Regions from separate parts of the Huijunlia imazamoxiresistens genome, predicted to be linked through region 2. Evidence: riboswitches for the same ligand, from Rfam matches in the RefSeq annotation. Region 2 holds a riboswitch; each other region holds the start of a gene.
The links. A riboswitch is a leader RNA that binds a small molecule or an ion and turns the genes downstream of it on or off. The one in region 2 is predicted to bind cobalamin.
Positions count from the first base shown of each region.

Region 1 (4,389 bases), on a different contig from region 2:
CTTACCAGTTCCGCATCCGGGGCCTGTATTATTTGTCCCGCGAGGAGCTGTTTCACCAGTTCAATGAAAAGTATCCCGAGTTCGTGCAGCGGGTGCCCCAATACCTGCTGGCTTCGTTCCTGGGCTTCACCCCGGAATACCTGAGTGAGATCCGCAGGAAGAAGCGTTCTTAAACTGGTTTAAGCAATCGGGCGGGGGAGGGGTTTTAGCTTTGCTCCATCCAAAAAATAAAAGCAAAATGGAACAAAGATTCAACTTTCAGCAATCCCATCCCGAAGCGTATAAGGCCCTCTACCACCTGAGTGTTATTACCGCCAAATCCTCCCTGACGCCCATACAAAGGGAATTGATCAAGATCCGGGCATCGCAGATCAACGGCTGTGCCTTCTGTATCGATATGCACACCAAAGAAGCGCTTCAAATTGGCGAAACGCAACAGCGGATCTTCCTGTTGAATGCCTGGCGCGAAACCGATTTGTTTACCGAAGAAGAAAAGGCGCTGCTGGCCGTGACGGAAGAAGTGACCCTCCTCCACCAGAAAGGTATTTCGGATGCTACCTACCGGCAGGCCGAAAAGTGCTTCAGCCCCCAGGTGATCGGCGACATCGTCCTGGCCACCCTGGTGATCAATTCCTGGAACCGCATTGCCGTCAGCTCGCTCCTGCCGGTGCCCCGGTAAACCCGGTAGATGTATCGGCAGATCAGGCCGCATAAAAAAACGCCTGAACCGGTGGTTCAGGCGTTTCGTTTGAATTTGGAACTTTAACGGTTACCGCCACCCTGGCTGCGTCCGCCGCCACCGGAGGATTGACCCCCTTTGCGGCCGGCTTCGCGCGCCTCTTCGGAATCGAATTCATGAGCGGTTCCCTTTTCATGGGCTGCTTTACCACCTTCACTGGCGATCTCTCTTTGTTTCTCCGGATCCATAGAGGCAAATCCTCTTTGCGAATTTCCTTGGTTTCCACCTTGATTACCTCCGCGGTTTCCGCCTCCTTGATTTCTTTCAGCCATAAAAACAAGTTTTTATTGTTAACAAATTTCTTGCGGTAAGCTAACCGGAAAATAGTGCCAATACGGCTTGGTTGCCCGGGCCGCTCTGTTCTTTTCCAGCTGTTCTTTATCCTTATAATAGCTTTAGGAAAACGGGGGCAAAACAGCGGAAAATTCCTGATCAGCAGACCTTCCGGCAGTCCTGACTATCTAAAGAAAAGTTGAAGTGTAGATTCTTTGAACAGGAGTTGTACAAAAAGTTGCATGGATGGGGCGACCTGCAGGACTTGTTTATTTTATGCACAGGAACGACTTTGGAAACTGGTTTTTATTAAGGTAACCGCCGGCGTGAATAACTCTCTTTGTTCAACTTTACTCCAGACGTATTTATACAAGTGGGTATCCTCCAAAGGAAGAATAAGTTCGGCGGGCGAATTTTTATAACAGCATTTAACTATTTTTGCCGCCTTAGCTCTTTGCGATCAACTTATCGGCGAAAAAGGTTTCCGGTGCTGAGCCGGAATGAAAAGGGAACCATGTGCGATTCATGGACTGTCCCGCAACTGTAAGTGCCCCCGACGTTTTTACCCCGCAATGCCCACTGTCCCGCTCCAGGCGCGATGGGAAGGGCGGTAAAAATGGCACAAGTCAGGAGACCTGCCTCTTTCGTTTTGACAATGCTTTCGTGGACTGAAGCAACTGCTCAAGCAGGATAAGTGCCTATTCAATTTAAAGGACGGGAGTTGCCGCCGGCAACGTCTTGCTTCCTGTTATTGCATGCGCATTTGTTGGCTCTTTCCCTGGAGCATTGTGGGTTTCATCTGCAAAGATTTTATTGAATCATTCAATTAAAATCAGACAAATGCAAACGCACAACCTGGGTTACCCGAGGATCGGTAACCGACGTGAACTGAAAAAAGCCTGCGAAGCCTACTGGGCAGGCACCCTCAACGACCAGCAACTCGAAGAAGCCGCCGCGGCCCTCCGCCGCCAAAACTGGCAAACGCAACAGGAGGCCGGTATCGACCTTCTTCCCTGCAACGATTTTTCCTTTTATGACCATGTGCTCGATACGGTCCTGATGACGGGCGCCGTCCCCGACCGGTTCCTCCTGCTGCAGGAACAGCGGCAGCTGTCGCCGACCGACCTGTTGTTTGCCCTGGCCCGCGGCTACCAGAAGGACGGCTTCGACCTCACCGCCCTGGAAATGACCAAGTGGTTCGATACCAACTACCACTACCTGGTACCCGAATTTACCGCCGGCCAGCAGTTCTCCCTTAATGCTGCCAAGGTGGTCCGGGAATATGCCGAAGCCGTGGCGCTGGGCGTTGCCGCCAAGCCGGTGCTGCTGGGCCCCGTCTCGTTCCTGCTGCTGGGCAAGGAAAAGGAAGACGGCTTCCACCGCCTGGAACTGCTCGACCGCCTGCTGCCCGTCTACATCGAGTTGCTGACCCAACTGAGCGCTGCCGGCGCCCACTACCTGCAGTTCGACGAGCCCTGCCTGTCCCTCGACCTGGACGAGCGGGAACGGGCCGCTTTTGCCAAAGTCTACACCACCCTCCACCGTTGCTTCCCGCAGCTGCATTTCCTGTTAGCCTCCTATTTCGACTGTTATGGCAGCAACCTGCCGCTGGCCCTGAGCCTGCCGGTACAAACCCTTCACCTCGACCTGGTCCGCTGTCCCGCGCAGCTCGACGACATCCTGGCTGCCGGCTTTGCCCACTCTGCAACCCAACTGTCGCTGGGCGTGGTGGATGGCCGCAACATCTGGATCAACGACTTCGAACAGTCGCTTACCTCCATCCGCAGGGCGGTGGAACACCTGGGCGCCGACCGGCTGTGGATCGCCCCTTCCTGCTCGCTGCTGCACGTGCCCTGCGACCTGGAGCTGGAGTCCAACGAAAAGACCCTGCCGGCAGAGGTGAAGTCCTGGCTGGCCTTTGCCAAACAAAAGCTGGAAGAGGTGGTGACCCTGAAACAACTGGCTGCCGGTGACGACAATGCCCGCGCCCGGGAACGCTGGCGGGCCAACGCCGCCGCCAACAAAAGCCGCCGGACCTCGCCGCTGACCCGGAATGCCGCCGTGCGGCAAAGGGTGGCGGGGTTGACGCCGCAGGACGACCGCCGCCGCAGTGCCTTTGCGGTGCGCCGGCCGCTGCAGCATGAAGCCCTGCGCCTGCCGCTCTTTCCCACTACCACCATCGGGTCCTTTCCCCAGACCGCCGAAGTGCGGAGCTGGCGGGCGCAGTGGAAAAAGGGCGCGTTGAGTGCGGAGGAATACGACCGCCGGATCGCCCGGGAAACCGAAAACGCCATCCGCTGGCAGGAGGAGATCGGCCTGGACGTGCTGGTGCACGGCGAATTCGAGCGCAACGATATGGTGGAATATTTCGGCGAGCAGCTGGCAGGCTTTGCCTTTACCCAGAACGGCTGGGTGCAAAGCTATGGCAGCCGCTGCGTGAAGCCGCCCGTCATTTACGGCGATGTCCGCCGCCCCGCCCCCATGACGGTCAAGTGGAGCGCCTATGCGCAGTCGCTGGCCGCCCGCCCGGTCAAGGGCATGCTCACCGGCCCGGTCACGATGCTGCAATGGAGCTTTGTGCGCAACGACCAGCCCCGCGCCGAAACCTGTACGCAGATCGCCCTGGCCATCCGCGACGAGGTGGCCGACCTGGAGCGCGCCGGCATACGGGTGATCCAGATTGACGAGCCCGCCCTGCGCGAAGGGCTGCCCCTGCGGCAGGAAAACCGGCGGCCGTACCTGCAATGGGCGGTCAAGGCCTTCCGCATCGCGGCTTCCGGGGTACAGGACGAAACCCAGGTGCATACCCATATGTGCTATTCCGAGTTCAACGATATCATCGACAGCATTGCCGCCATGGATGCCGACGTCATCACCATCGAGTGCTCGCGATCGCAGATGGAGCTGCTGGATGCCTTTGCGGACTTCCGGTACCCCAACGAAATAGGGCCGGGGGTGTACGATATCCATGCGCCCCGCATTCCCTCCGTGGGCGAAATGGAGGCCCTGCTGATAAAAGCCCTGCAGGTGCTGCCGCCCGGCAACCTCTGGGTCAACCCCGACTGCGGCCTGAAGACCCGGAGCTGGGAAGAGACCCGGCCGGCCCTGGTGAATATGGTAAAGGCTGCCCGGAAAATGAGGGCGCTGCTGAAGGATAAAGTACATTCCTGATCGGATGAAAAAAACGGGGTAAACGGATGGGTTTACCCCGTTTTTTTTAAGGCTGGGTTTGCGGGCGGGATGGGTTTTGTAAATTAGTAGGATATTATATGTGTTATGAAGCAGCTTCTTCTTTTGGTTTTCCTTTTTGCCGGCGTGGCAGGGCGCAGCCAGTCCCCTGACCTGCCCGCCTGGTTCTCCGAAACCTTTGCGAAAAA
Region 1 covers NZ_JBBBEI010000005.1:203,780-208,168, forward strand. Annotated here, with positions in the region: gene V9K67_RS08230 (Crp/Fnr family transcriptional regulator) at 1-173, shown strand, start outside; gene V9K67_RS08235 (carboxymuconolactone decarboxylase family protein) at 239-679, shown strand; gene V9K67_RS08240 (KGG domain-containing protein) at 763-1,011, opposite strand; cobalamin riboswitch at 1,474-1,669, shown strand; gene metE (5-methyltetrahydropteroyltriglutamate--homocysteine S-methyltransferase) at 1,853-4,183, shown strand; gene V9K67_RS08250 (hypothetical protein) at 4,289-4,389, shown strand, end outside.
Region 1: linked by a shared signal. The riboswitch ahead of metE (5-methyltetrahydropteroyltriglutamate--homocysteine S-methyltransferase) and the one ahead of V9K67_RS24315 (ABC transporter substrate-binding protein) in region 2 are both predicted to bind cobalamin.

Region 2 (4,389 bases):
CAGCGGTGGAGGGTGATTGAAATTACATACAAAAAAAGAAGTATTTTTCAAATCTTCCATGTTTTCCGGGCAAAAAAATGAAAATTTTTTTTACTATTTACGGCCATAAAAACCGGATCATGACTATCAGCAAATTAGGGAAGGGCACCGGTATTCCCGGGGCCCTGGAGCGCGTTGCCGGCCGGCAACCGCCTTAATCGTTTTCCCTTACGGGCGACCGTTACCGCATCCGCCCTTACCTTTGCGCCCTTAATTTCAACAGGCTGTTGACATGAAAAATAAGCTCCCTTCCCTCCGCCCCCTGATGCTGGTCGGCACCGGTTCCGACGTGGGCAAAAGCGTCATTACCGCCGGGTTCTGCCGCATCTTCCTGCAGGACGGCTACGCCCCTGCGCCCTTCAAGGCGCAGAACATGTCGCTGAACAGCTATGCCACTCCCGAAGGCCTGGAGATCGGAAGAGCACAGGCCGTGCAGGCCGAAGCTGCCGGTATACCCTGCCATACGGATATGAACCCCGTGCTGCTCAAACCCACTACCGACCAAAGTGCCCAGGTCATCGTCAACGGCAAGCCCGTGGGCAACCAGTCGGCCTACGAATACTTTACCTCCAACGACCGGCATAGCCTTTTTGCCGCCGTCACCCGGGCCTACGACCGGCTGGCAGGGCGCTTTGCGCCCATTGTGCTGGAGGGTGCCGGCAGTATATCCGAAATCAACCTGAAGGCCCGCGACATCACCAACCTGCGCATGGCCCTGCATGCCGGCGCCGCCACCTACCTGGTCGGCGATATCGACCGGGGCGGCATCTTCGGCAGCCTGTACGGCACCATGGCCCTGCTGACACCCGAAGAACGCAGCTGCATCAAAGGCATCATCGTCAACAAGTTCCGCGGCGACAGCCGCCTGTTTGAAGACGGCCGGAAAATGCTCGAAGACCTCTGCGGGGTGCCGGTGCTGGGCGTGCTGCCCTACTTCCGCGACATCTTTATCGAAGAAGAGGATTCCGTGGCCCTGAAGCACAAGCAAAACAGCCCGGTGGAAGGAAGGGTGAACGTGGCGGTGATTCTTTTGAACCACCTGTCCAATTTTACCGATTTCGATTGTTTGGAAAAAGACCCAAGGGTCAACTTGTATTACACCAACCTGCCGGCGGAGATCGCCCAGTCCGATATCATCATCCTTCCCGGCAGCAAGAACACGCTGGCCGACCTGGCGGTGCTGAAAAGCAGCGGCACGGCGGCGGCCATCTGCCGGGCCCAGCGCGAAGGCAGGACGGTGATCGGCATTTGCGGCGGCTACCAGATGATGGGCGAAACGGTGGCGGATCCGCTGGGCGTGGAAAGCGCCCTGGGCAAAGTAGCCGGCCTGGGCCTGCTGCCCGTGCGCACCGTGCTGGGCGCGCAAAAGACCACGCTGCAGCAACGTTTCCGCTACCGGAATTTTGACGAAGCCTGCACCGGCTACGAGATCCATATGGGCTTGACGGAAGCCCCGGGACTGGAGCCCGTAGCGCATTTCCCGGATGGCCGCACCGACGGCGCCTGGCTGCACCCGAAATGCTGGGGCACCTACCTGCACGGCATCCTCGATAACGAAGCCGTTCGCAACGACCTGCTGGCGCCGTATACCGATGCTGCTGCCCGCCCGTTCGACTACCGCCGGTTCCGCGAAGAACAATACGACAAGCTGGCCGCCCTGATGCGCGAACACATCGACATGAAGCTTGTGTACCAGCACCTGAAACGGTAAACAGGCCGGTCGCTTCCGATTTATCCGTAGCTTTGCGGCCGAAGGTAGCACCCCTCAATGCTTTAATAGGGAATCCGGTGCAATTCCGGAACAGTCTCCGCTGCTGTAACCTCCATCACCAGGAACCGGCGCCACCCGCTCCACTGTCCCGCCTTAGGCGTGATGGGAAGGAGGCCGATTCCGGAGGAAGTCAGAAGACCTGCCTGAACAACCATATTTACGCAACGCTTTCGGAAGAAAGGCAAAAAGCTGTCATGAATCCACGCAGGTATATCACTGCCGGCAGGAAAACCATTTTCCTTCCCGGCCTTACGAGCGCCTTCCGGCGCACCGCTTTTCTACTTCTTTTATGGGTGGGCATATTGCTGTCTTCCTGCACCACTTCTACCCGGCCGCCGGCGGCCGCCCCTGCCGCCGATACCGGTGCGGCCTTTACGGAAAGCGCAACGGTGCACTATGCCAAAGGTTTTACCCTCGAATACTTCGACCACTACAAGGTGGCCCGGATCCTGAACCGCTTTTCCGACCGGGGCGACACCCTGCTCTACTACCTCGTGCAACGGGGCACTCCGGCTCCCGCCCTGCCTGCCGGCGCGCAGGTGATCGAGATCCCTGTCCGCAAAATGATCGTCACCTCCTCCATGCACATCGGCCTGGCGGAATATGCCGATGCCGCCGCCGCCATCATCGGCCTGGCCGACTTTAAATACGTCTCCTCCCCCACGGTGCGGAAAAACATGGCCGCGGGCAAGGTGGTGGAAGCCGGCGTGGAAGGGGCGCTGAACGACGAGCTGGCGATCTCCCTGCAACCCGGCCTGGTGATGACCACCGGCAACCCCGATTCGCGCTTCAGCCGCTACCGGACGCTGATCGATGCCGGCCTGCCGGTGATGATCAACTCGGAATGGCTGGAGACCGATCCGCTCGGCCGTTCGGAATGGGTAAAGCTGGTGGCCGCCCTGACCAACCAGGAAGCCCTGGTCAATAAAAAATTTGAAGCCGCCGTTACAGAATACCAGCGCCTGAAAGCACTTGCAGCCGGGGCTACGCAAAAGCCCTCGGCGATCGTGGGCCTGCCCTTCAAAGGCACCTGGTACGTGCCGGACGGCGACAGCTACATGACGAAGTTTTTACTGGACGCCGGCGGCAGCTACCACTGGTCCGATAAAAAAGGCACCGGCAGCATTCCCCTGAGCTTCGAAGCGGTGGCGCCCGTGGCGCTGACGGCCGACTTCTGGTTCCACCCCAGCGCCCTGCATACGAAAGCCGATATAACGGCGGCGGACAACCGTTATGCGCAGTTCCGGCCTTTCCTGAAAGGAACGATCTACAACAACAACAAACGGGAGAACGACATCGGCGCCAACGACTTTTGGGAATCCGGCGCCGTGAACCCGCAGCTGATCCTGGCGGACCTTATAAAAATCCTGCACCCGGAACTGCTGCCCGGCCACCAACTTTATTACTACAAACAGCTACCTTGATGCAAGCAGACCTCGTTGCGCGAAGCGCCGGCCAACCTCCTGCCGCCTCGCTGGGAAAACTGACCCTGCTGGCTGCCCTGCTGCCGGTGCTCTTTCTCCTGGACGTTGCCCTGGGCTCCGTCGCTATTCCCTGGCCGGCGGTACTGGATATTGTCCTGGGCAAGGAAACGGGCAATCCGTCCTGGGTATACATTATCGAGCAGATCCGCATCCCCAAGGCGGTGACGGCGGTGCTGGTCGGCTGCGGCCTGTCGGTCAGCGGCCTGCAGATGCAGACCCTGTTCCGCAACCCCCTGGCCGGCCCCTCGGTGCTGGGCGTGACCGCCGGCGCCAGCCTGGGCGTGGCCCTGGTGATGCTTTCCGCCGGCAGCATCACCACCTTGTATACCATCAAAGAGCTGGGCATTTCGGGCAGCTGGCTGGTGATCGGCGCTTCGGCGGCGGGTGCCGCCCTTATCATGCTGCTGATCGTGGCCATTTCGGCCCGCCTGCGCGACAACGTCATCATGCTGATCGTGGGCGTGATGATCGGCAACATCACCCTTTCGGTGATCAGCATCTGGCAGTATTTCAGCGCGCCGGAACAGGTAAAGGATTACCTGCTGTGGACCTTCGGCTCGCTGGGCGGCGTGTCGGGCAGCCAGCTGTACCTGCTGGCGGTGGTGGTGGCCCTGGGGCTGGCGGTGTCGTTCGCTTCTTCCAAACTACTCGATACCCTGCTGCTGGGCGAGCAATATGCCCGCAGCATGGGCCTGACCGTGGGGCGCGCCCGCCTGCTGATCATCATCAGCACCAGCCTGCTGGCGGGCTGCGTGACCGCCTTTTGCGGCCCCATCGGCTTCGTGGGCATCGCCGTGCCGCACCTGGCCCGGTCGCTCTTCCACACCTCGGACCACCGCAAGCTGATCCCGCTTTGCTGCCTCATCGGCACTTCGCTGATGCTGGCCTGCGACATCATCGCCCAGCTGCCGGGCAGCCAGTCGGTGCTGCCCATCAACGTGATTACGGCCCTGGTCGGCTCGCCGGTGGTCATCTGGATCATTATGAGCCGCAACAACCTAAAAGGGAATTTCTGATGGCGCACCCCCCACCCCTACTCCACACACACGACCTCGGCATCGGCTATAGAGCCGGGAATAAAGGCGTCAAAACGCT
Region 2 covers NZ_JBBBEI010000035.1:14,306-18,694, reverse strand. Annotated here, with positions in the region: gene V9K67_RS24320 (cobyric acid synthase) at 272-1,750, shown strand; cobalamin riboswitch at 1,776-1,971, shown strand; gene V9K67_RS24315 (ABC transporter substrate-binding protein) at 2,005-3,234, shown strand; gene V9K67_RS24310 (FecCD family ABC transporter permease) at 3,234-4,310, shown strand; gene V9K67_RS24305 (ABC transporter ATP-binding protein) at 4,310-4,389, shown strand, end outside.

Region 3 (4,389 bases), on a different contig from region 2:
AGGGAGGGGTACATAGCGCCGCGGGCCGCCGCCACGCTTCGTTGGGCCGCCAGCAGGCGCAGGCGGTTGGCCCGTTGCTGCGGCAGGTTGGCCAGGGCCTGCTGGTACACTGCCTCGGGTTGCAGGCTGGCGAGGGGCTCCAGCGGAATGAGTGCTACCGGGGGGGTGGCAATGGCGAAGGGCTGGCCCGCATCCATGCTCAGGAGGGCCTTCAGGTACAGCAGCGACTGGGTTTCGGCACCCTGGGTCGTAATGAGGGTGGCGCTGTCCTGGGCCAGTTGCGCTTCCAGCTGGGCGGCGTTGAGCTCGGGCACCGAGCCGGCTTCCACCTGCTTGCGGGTATTGGAAAGCTGGGCGGCGGTTTGCTGCACCTGCACCTGGCTGATCTCCACCTGCTGGTGGTTGAGCAGGATCTGCAGGTAGGCGCCGGCCACGTTCAGGGCCACGTCGTTCCGGACCTTGTCTACCGTGGCCGTGGCCGCTTCGGCGGCAAAGCGGTTGGCGGCAATGGTATGCTGCTGGCGGTGGAAGTTAAATACCTCCACGCTGCTTTGCAGCGAGAAGCCCGAATAGAAAATGCTTTGGGTGGTAAACTGGTTGGTGGTGCGGTCGATGGAGCGGCCGGTATTGAGGCCGGTGTTGTTGGTAAAATGCAGGGAAGGATACCGGGCCAGCCGGCTTTGCTCCAGGGTCAGTTGCTCGAGCCGGGCCTGTACGTCCTGCTGCTGTACCGATAGGTTATTCGACAGGGCGTACTCCACACATTGCTTCAGGTCCCACTTTTCCTGGGCGGAACCAAGGAGGGGCGAAAAAAGCGCCAACAGCGCCGCAAAGGCAATTTGTTGCTTTCTCATTCAGCGAAAATAACAGCAAAGGTGCCGAATAGCGCAACGCCAAAAACCTTTTGGGAAAGATTTTTTGACCGGACGGGAAGCCGCAAAAAGATTTTGAGGGCCGGTTTTCTTGCCTACTTTTGCGGCCGCAATGGGTTCTCTCCGCTTCCGGCGGGAGATTAAAATGGGAAGTCCGGTGTGAGTCCGGCGCTATCCCCGTAGCTGTAAGGTTCAGCGAGTAGTGTAAAGTAAGTAGCGCGCAGTGCGCACTTCCGCTTAGTGCACATCTACCGCAGCCTGCTAAAAAAAGGCCACTGTTCCGCCTCCTGCGGAATGGGAAGGCTTTAGCAGGGAACCGAGCCAGAAGACCTGCCTCTTGCCATTTATCATTAATGCTTTCGGGTGAAGAGCATGGAATGTAACTAGCATCCCGGGTCAGTTATATTTCTACCTTACCTTTTTCCGAAGGCAGTCACAATCAAAAAAGAAATGAAAAAGAACGCACTTCTTGTGACTGCAATCCTTTTCTGCAGTTGGGCGCAAGCGCAAAAAGACAGCCTGGTAAAATCACTGGACGAAGTAGTACTGACCGCCAACAAGTACCCTGTCAAGCAAAGCCAGACCGGCAAGGTCATTACGGTCATTTCCCGCAGCCAGCTGGAAAAAAGCACCGGCAAGACCCTGGGGCAGGTACTGAACGAACAGGCGGGCCTGAACATTGCCGGCGCCCTGAACAACCTGGGTACCAACCAAAGCATCTTCCTGCGGGGCGCCGCTTCGGGCCGTACCCTTATTACCATTGATGGCGTGCCGGTCAGCGATCCTTCCCTGATCAACAACGAGTTCGACATCAACCTGCTGGCCATCGGCAACATCGAGGAGATCGAGATCTGCAAGGGCTCGCAGTCCACCCTCTACGGCTCCGACGCAGTGGCCGGGGTGATCAACATTATCACCACCAAAACCGATATCAGCAAACCGGTAAATATGAAAGCCACCGCAGTCGCCGGCAACCGGGGCTACCTGAACGGGAACGCCCAGGTATACGGCAAACTGGCCAACCAGCTGACCTACAATGTCCGGTATGCCAAGCTGTATACCAACGGCTTTTCCTCTGCCTGGGACAGCAGCGGCAAAAAGAAGTTCGACAACGATGGCTATAATGGCGACGTGGCAACGGCCAACCTGACCTGGAACGCCACCAGGGAACTTACCCTGAAAAGCTTCACGCAGTACAGCGGGTACGTGAACGAGATCGACAACAGCGCCTTCAGCGATGACCGGGATTATTCCTTCCGCAGCAAAACCCTGATGGCCGGCGGCGGCTTTGTATACAAGCTGCCTGCCGCAACGGTAACCGGCAATTATTTGTACAACCAGGGCAACCGCACCTTCCTCAACGACAGCTCCGATAACTTCAAGGCCTACCTGGACGACAGCTATAAAGCCCAGACCCAGTTTGTGGAACTGTACGGCTCCTTTAACCTGGGCAAGGGCTTTACCCTGCTGCAGGGTGCCGACCACCGCGCCGCCTTCATGAGCAAAAAGCTGCTGTCCATCTTCCCCCCCTATCCCGATTATGTGGACCCGCTGGCGGAAAAGAAAGCCAGCCAGACCTCCATCTACAGTTCGCTGTTTTATACCAGCAACTGGGGACTGAATGCCGAACTGGGCGGGCGCCTCAACACCCACTCCGCTTACGGCAGCAACTATACCTACACCTTTAACCCCTCGTACGTGATCGCGCAAAAAGTAAAGCTGCTGGCCTCCGTTTCCACCGGCTTTAAGGCGCCGACGCTGTACCAGCTGTATTCGAGGTATGGTACCGATTCGCTGAAACCCGAGAAGTCGCTGCACTACGAAGCGGGCGCACAGTTTACCAACCACATGGTCAATACCCGCCTGGTGTACTTCAACCGGGAAACCGACGATGCGCTGGACTACAACTACACGAAGAATAAATATTTCAATATCAGCCACCAGGAAGCCTATGGCCTGGAGTTCGAGAACAAGCTTCAGCTGGGCAAACGGGTAAGTGTAAACGCTAACTATACCTGGCTGAAAGTAAAGGAGCAGTCGCAGCACCGCATCACCTATAAAGATACCGCCTACCGGTACGGCTTAAGAAGGCCCGAGCATACGGCCAATATCACCCTGGGCTTCCAGCCGGCAGACCAGTTCTTTGTAAGTCTGTCGGCCCATTACGAAAGCAAGCGCATGGACCTGGGCGGCTATATGGCCAAGGACGTTTCACTGGATCCTTTCTGCATCCTGAATGCCTACGCCGAATACAAGCCGGTAAGCTACCTGAAAGTGTTTGCCGATGCCAAAAACCTCACGGATAAGAAATTCTTCACCGTTTACGGGTACAACTCCATCCCCTTTTTGGTATCCGGCGGTATCAGCATCAGCTTATAAGTCAAAAGCGCAACCTTCACCAACAAATAAAGGAAAGCCCGGGCTTTCCTTTATTTGTTTCTATGGAAAACTAAATTCAACTTTCCCCGCAACCCGTAAACCCGTAAACCCGTAAACTTGTATTCCATGGCCCATAAATCTTACTTCAACTGGAGCGGCGGCAAGGACAGCGCGCTCGCCCTGTATCATGCACTTCAGGACAGCAACTACGCCATCGAAAAGCTGCTGACCAGCGTCAATGCCCAATACCGGCGCATATCCATGCACGGTGTACGCGAGGAGCTGCTGGAGCAGCAGGCCGCCGCCATCGGGCTGCCGCTGCAAAAGCTGGTGCTGCCCGACCAGCCCTCCATGAGCGTATACGAACAGCAGATGGAACAAACCGTCACCGGTCTCCTGCAGGAAGGCTTTACCCATTCGTTCTTCGGCGATATTTTCCTGGAGGACCTGCGGGCCTACCGAGAAACCCAGCTGGCGAAAGCCGGCCTGCAGGCGGTGTTCCCGCTATGGAAGCGCAATACCCGCGAGCTGATGGAGGAATTCCTTTCCCTGGGCTTTAAAACGGTGGTCGTGTGCACGAAGGCCGAAGTGCTGGACGCCAGCTTTGCCGGCCGCATCATCGACCGGGACTTCCTCAACGACCTGCCTCCGGGCGTGGATCCCTGCGGCGAGAACGGCGAGTTCCACACCTTCGTTTTCGACGGCCCTATTTTCAAAAAACCCGTCCCCTTCCAGGTAGGCGAAAAGGTGCTGCGGCAGTACCAGGCCCCGAAGGAGCAGAAGGACAATTGCTTTTCGGCCCAGCCGGCGCCGGCGAACATGGGCTTCTGGTTTTGCGAACTGTGCGGCCCGGTTTTTTCGGGCCAGTGAAGCAGAAAATGAATGAATTTATGGACATCAAGCTGAAGGAAATTCTGACCGTTGGTTTTACCCTGTTCGCGGTGATCGACATTGTGGGGGCCATCCCGGTACTGATCTCGCTGAACAAAAAGCTGGGCGGCATCCGCGAGGGCCGGGCCACGATGGTTTCCGGCATCCTGATGATCCTGTTCCTGTTTATCGGCGAGCCCTTCCTGAACCTGCTGGGGCTGGATGTAAAGTCCTTTGCGGTGGGCGGCTCCATCGTTATCTTTTTCCT
Region 3 covers NZ_JBBBEI010000019.1:61,504-65,892, forward strand. Annotated here, with positions in the region: gene V9K67_RS19960 (TolC family protein) at 1-854, opposite strand, end outside; cobalamin riboswitch at 970-1,224, shown strand; gene V9K67_RS19965 (TonB-dependent receptor plug domain-containing protein) at 1,344-3,251, shown strand; gene V9K67_RS19970 (Dph6-related ATP pyrophosphatase) at 3,378-4,121, shown strand; gene V9K67_RS19975 (MarC family protein) at 4,142-4,389, shown strand, end outside.
Region 3: linked by a shared signal. The riboswitch ahead of V9K67_RS19965 (TonB-dependent receptor plug domain-containing protein) and the one ahead of V9K67_RS24315 (ABC transporter substrate-binding protein) in region 2 are both predicted to bind cobalamin.

Region 4 (4,389 bases), on a different contig from region 2:
GGAATGATGCCGTTGCTGGTGCCGTTGGTACCGCTGATGTAGCTGCCGGTGGCGCGAACGTTGTGAATGGCCAGGCCGATGCCGCCGGCGCTTTGCGAGATCTTTGCCGTCTGCCTCAAGGTATCGTAGATGCCATCGATGCTGTCTTCCTTCATGGCCAGCAAAAAGCAGGAGCTCATTTGCGGCCGCGGGGTGCCGGCATTAAAGAGCGTAGGGGTGGCATGGGTAAACCAGTGCTCGCTGAGGAGGTGGTAGGTCTGGAGCACGCTGTCCAGGTCGGACTTATGAATGCCGAGGGCCACCCGCATGTACATGTGCTGGGGACGTTCGGCAATCTCCCCGTCGATGCGCAGCAGGTACGACTTTTCCAGGGTTTTGAAGCCGAAATAATCGAAGGCGTAGTCGCGGTCGTAGATGATGACGCTGTCCAGCCATTCGGCATGCGTATCAATGAGGACCATCACGTCGTCGGCGATCAGTGGCATTTTGCGGCCGGTGGCCTTGTCGGTATACGCATAGAGCTTGCGCATGGTGTCCGAGAACGATTTTACCGTGTTCTTGTGCAGGTTGCTCACGGCAATGCGGGAGGCCAGGATAGCGTAGTCGGGATGGGTGGCCGTCAGCGAAGCCGCCACCTCCGCCGCCAGGTTGTCCAGCTCCGTGGTGTGCACGCCTTCGTAAATGCCTTCAATGGTTTTCTTGGCCACGTCGATGGGATGCACCATCGGGCTCAGGCCGTACGACAGTTTTTTAATGCGGGCCGTCACTTTATCGAATTGAATGGGTTCTTTCCGCCCACTCCGCTTAATTACATAGCTCATAATTATATTTTAAGGGGTGAGGCGTTAGAAATCTTCTTCCAAAGAAAAGGCCTGGCTTTCCTTGGCGGCCATGACGCCGGCTTTCTGGTAGTCGCCGACGCGTTTTTCAAAAAAGTTCGTTTTGCCCTGCAGCGAGATCATTTCCATGAAGTCGAAGGGATTGGCGGCGCCATACACCTTGGGATATCCCAGCTCGGAAATCCAGCGGTCGGCCACGAACTCGATATATTGCTGCATGAGGCGGGCGTTCATGCCGATCAGGTCTACCGGCAGCGCCTCGGTGATGAATTCCTTTTCGATGGCAACGGCATCGGTGATGATGGCGTACACCTCTTCCCGCGACAGCTGTTGCTGCAGCATGCCGTATAACAGGCAGGCAAACTCGCAGTGCAGGCCTTCGTCGCGGCTAATGAGCTCGTTGCTGAAGGTCAGCCCCGGCATCAGCCCCCGTTTGCGCAGCCAGAAGAGCGAACAGAAGCTGCCGCTGAAGAAGATGCCTTCGACGGCGGCGAAGGCCACCAGCCGCTGGGCGAAGCTGCCATTGGTGATCCAGCGCAGGGCCCATTCAGCCTTTTTGGTTACGGCCGGCACGGTTTCCATGGCATGGAACAGGCGGTGCTTTTCTTTAGGATCGCTGATGTAGGTGTCGATCAGCAGGGCGTAGGTTTCGCTGTGAATATTTTCCATCATGATCTGGAAACCGTAAAAGCAGCGGGCTTCGGGCAACTGCACCTCGCTCATGAAATTCACGGCCAGGTTTTCGTTGACGATGCCGTCGCTGGCGGCAAAGAAGGCCAGCACGTGCGAAATGAAATGGCGCTCGCCATCGTTCAGGGTTTCCCAGTCTTTAAGGTCTCCGCTCAGGTCGATCTCCTCGGCCGTCCAGAAGCTGGCCTCGTGGCGCTTGTAATGTTCCCATACTTTAGGGTAGTTGATGGGAAGCAGGACAAAGCGTTCCTTGTTCTCTTTTAAAAGTACTTCGTTCTCCGGCTGCATAGCTATAGTTTAAAAAATGGAGCAATAAGCCTTCGGAAAAAGAAATAAGGGCTGAAACAGCGCGGGGATACCCTGCGGATTGGTCCAGTTCAATGCCTTTCTCCCGAAAGCGATGAAACAGAAAGCCGATCCTGGCAGGTCTTCTGGCTTGCTCCATTGTCCAGGGCCTTCCCATCCCGCCGGAGGCGAAACAGTGACCGTCTGTGTTCTGAACAATGCTAAGGAGCTTACAGCTACGGGGATAGCGCCGGATTTGCACCGGACTTCCCTTTTAATACGTATCACCTGTGGCGATAGCGTAACCAAAATCTGCCTGCAAGATACAGCGGAGGAGAGCTGGAAGCATAAAGTTGTTTTCCACGGGGTTATCCACGTAGTGTTAATAACAGGTGAAGAGGGCAAATACAAGAAACGCTTCGCCTGAAGCAAAGTGCAGTTTACTTTCCCGCCACTTCGGCATTGACCTGGGCGAACTTCTGCAGGAGGGTTTTTATTTTCTGGGCGGCGGCTTCCGCCGAAAGAAGCCGGTTGTTGTACTGATCCGATAATTCATCCAAATGCTGGTGCAGCACCTTGTTGTCAACCTTTGCCTGCAGGCTTACCCGGTTGCCCCCGGTCAGCAGCTGCTGCCATTCGGTGCGTACCAGCCCCCAGAAGGCGCTGTGCTGCTGCCACCACTGTAAGGCATAGGCGCACTTTTCCTTATTGGCCCGGGTATAAATGTTATAGCCCTTTTCCTGGGCAATGACGTGGTCGCCGCCCGACTGCCGGCGGATCTTGTCGTTGTCCTGCTCGTGGGTCCAGCCGCTGTCGGTCAGCACCAGGCGATTGCCGCGACGCAGGATGTCGTAGTCGTTGCGCACGGTGTACTCGCGGCGGGGCAGCGGCGCAGCAACGGTGCTCTGCCAGAAGACCTTGCCGTCGGTGGCCACCCATTCGCTGATGCCCTGGTAACGGGGCGCATCGTCCACCTCCCAGACAGTCTGCGTCCACCGGCCCTTGTAGGCGGCCGGCAAAAGCTGCTGCCTCACCCATTTTTTCGCGCCTTCGTACTTCCACAGGTAGGGTTGCTCGAATTCCCAGTCTTCCCGCCAGTGCTTGATTACCGTGGTATCGTCGAGGATCAGCAGGTGCTGGATCACCACCCTGCGGGCAGAGGCTTCAATGGGCAGGGCCAGCTCCCGGGCGCCCATCTGCTCCCGCGGATGAAATTTGTAGTTGGGATCAGGAGCAAAGGTTTCGGCATATTTGAATTCCACATCAAAGCAACCGCACAGCTTGTCAATATTTTCCCGCCCGCCCTGCAACTGGGCGCGGGCCGGCAAAGCTGCCAACAGCAGGAAAAGGAAGCGGCAGATCTCTTTCATGGCGTTCAGGTTTTTTTGGTGGAGAAGAACGAAACAACCAAACCTGCCGCATAATTCCTGCCAGCCTCACCCTGCCCCTTATACCAGGCCGAACTGGCGGAAGTGGTGGGTAAAATGCTTGCCGTGGAAGTGGACCCATCCCTTATGGTCCAGGGGGCCGAAGCGGGGGTGGGTGCTGGTGCCCCCGGGCTGGGCCGCAAAGTAGCGCTCGAAAGCGTCCAGCTCGGCGTTCAGCTGGCTGATCGCCTCCTGCAGGCTGGGCCACTCAAAGGGAGCGGGCCCCTCACCCAGCAGCGGCGTTTTCATGCCTTTGGGCAAGTCGGCGTCCACGAATAGGTAGGTTTGCCGGGCGGCCAGGGTTTCCTCGTCGGACAGCCGCTGGGCCATGATGCGTTTGCCATTGGAAATTTGCACCGTGGTGGCCAGGTGTTCCACCATGTTCTGGGGCCGCATAACGCCCCAGGCGGGCAGGCTTTCTTCGGTCAGGCGCTGCAGCAGCGCATTCAGGTCCGTACGGTTCGTGATATCCACTTTCATCGGTACTCCGTGTTTTTAGGAACTGCAAAGATGCCTTTTCTTTCCGGCCTTCCGCTCACAATGTTGCGGATCATGCCCCGGAAAATAAAGCCGTGGAAGGGCAACACCGCGTACCAGTACAGCCGGCCGGCCACACCCAGCGGCCGGAAGGTGGCCGTTTGCGTCAGCACCCCGTCTTCGCCCAGGCGGAACTCCAGCCAGGCCTCCCCCGGCACCTTCATCTCGGCATACAGCAGCAGCCGTTTGTCTTCGCGGGAGGCCACCAGCACGCGCCAGAAATCCAGGGCGTCGCCGGGCCGGATGTCGGTAGCGCTTTTGCGCCCCCGCCGCAGGCCGACCCCGCCTACCAGCTGGTCCATAAATCCCCGCACCTCCCAGAGCCAGTCCCCATAGTACCAGCCGGTCTTTCCCCCGATCTGCCAGATGCGGTCGAGCACCTGTTCCCCGTCGCCCACCTTTTCGCGGCGCACATCCTTGAAGCAACCGTTCACCGGCACTTCTATAAAGGCGGAAATGCCTTTTTGAAAAATTTTACTGGACTGGGCGTCCTTCCAGCTCGAAACCACCTGGTTCTGCTCGATCTTGTCAAAGGCCATGCGGATGGCCTCGTCGTAGCCGATCAGCGAAATGCCCAGGCGCCCGGCCAGGTCGTTCGGCCGGCACACCAC
Region 4 covers NZ_JBBBEI010000005.1:197,264-201,652, reverse strand. Annotated here, with positions in the region: gene V9K67_RS08225 (ribonucleoside-diphosphate reductase subunit alpha) at 1-821, opposite strand, end outside; gene V9K67_RS08220 (ribonucleoside-diphosphate reductase small subunit) at 846-1,817, opposite strand; cobalamin riboswitch at 1,934-2,139, opposite strand; gene V9K67_RS08215 (DUF6607 family protein) at 2,255-3,184, opposite strand; gene V9K67_RS08210 (hypothetical protein) at 3,263-3,721, opposite strand; gene V9K67_RS08205 (SDR family oxidoreductase) at 3,718-4,389, opposite strand, start outside.
Region 4: linked by a shared signal. The riboswitch ahead of V9K67_RS08220 (ribonucleoside-diphosphate reductase small subunit) and the one ahead of V9K67_RS24315 (ABC transporter substrate-binding protein) in region 2 are both predicted to bind cobalamin.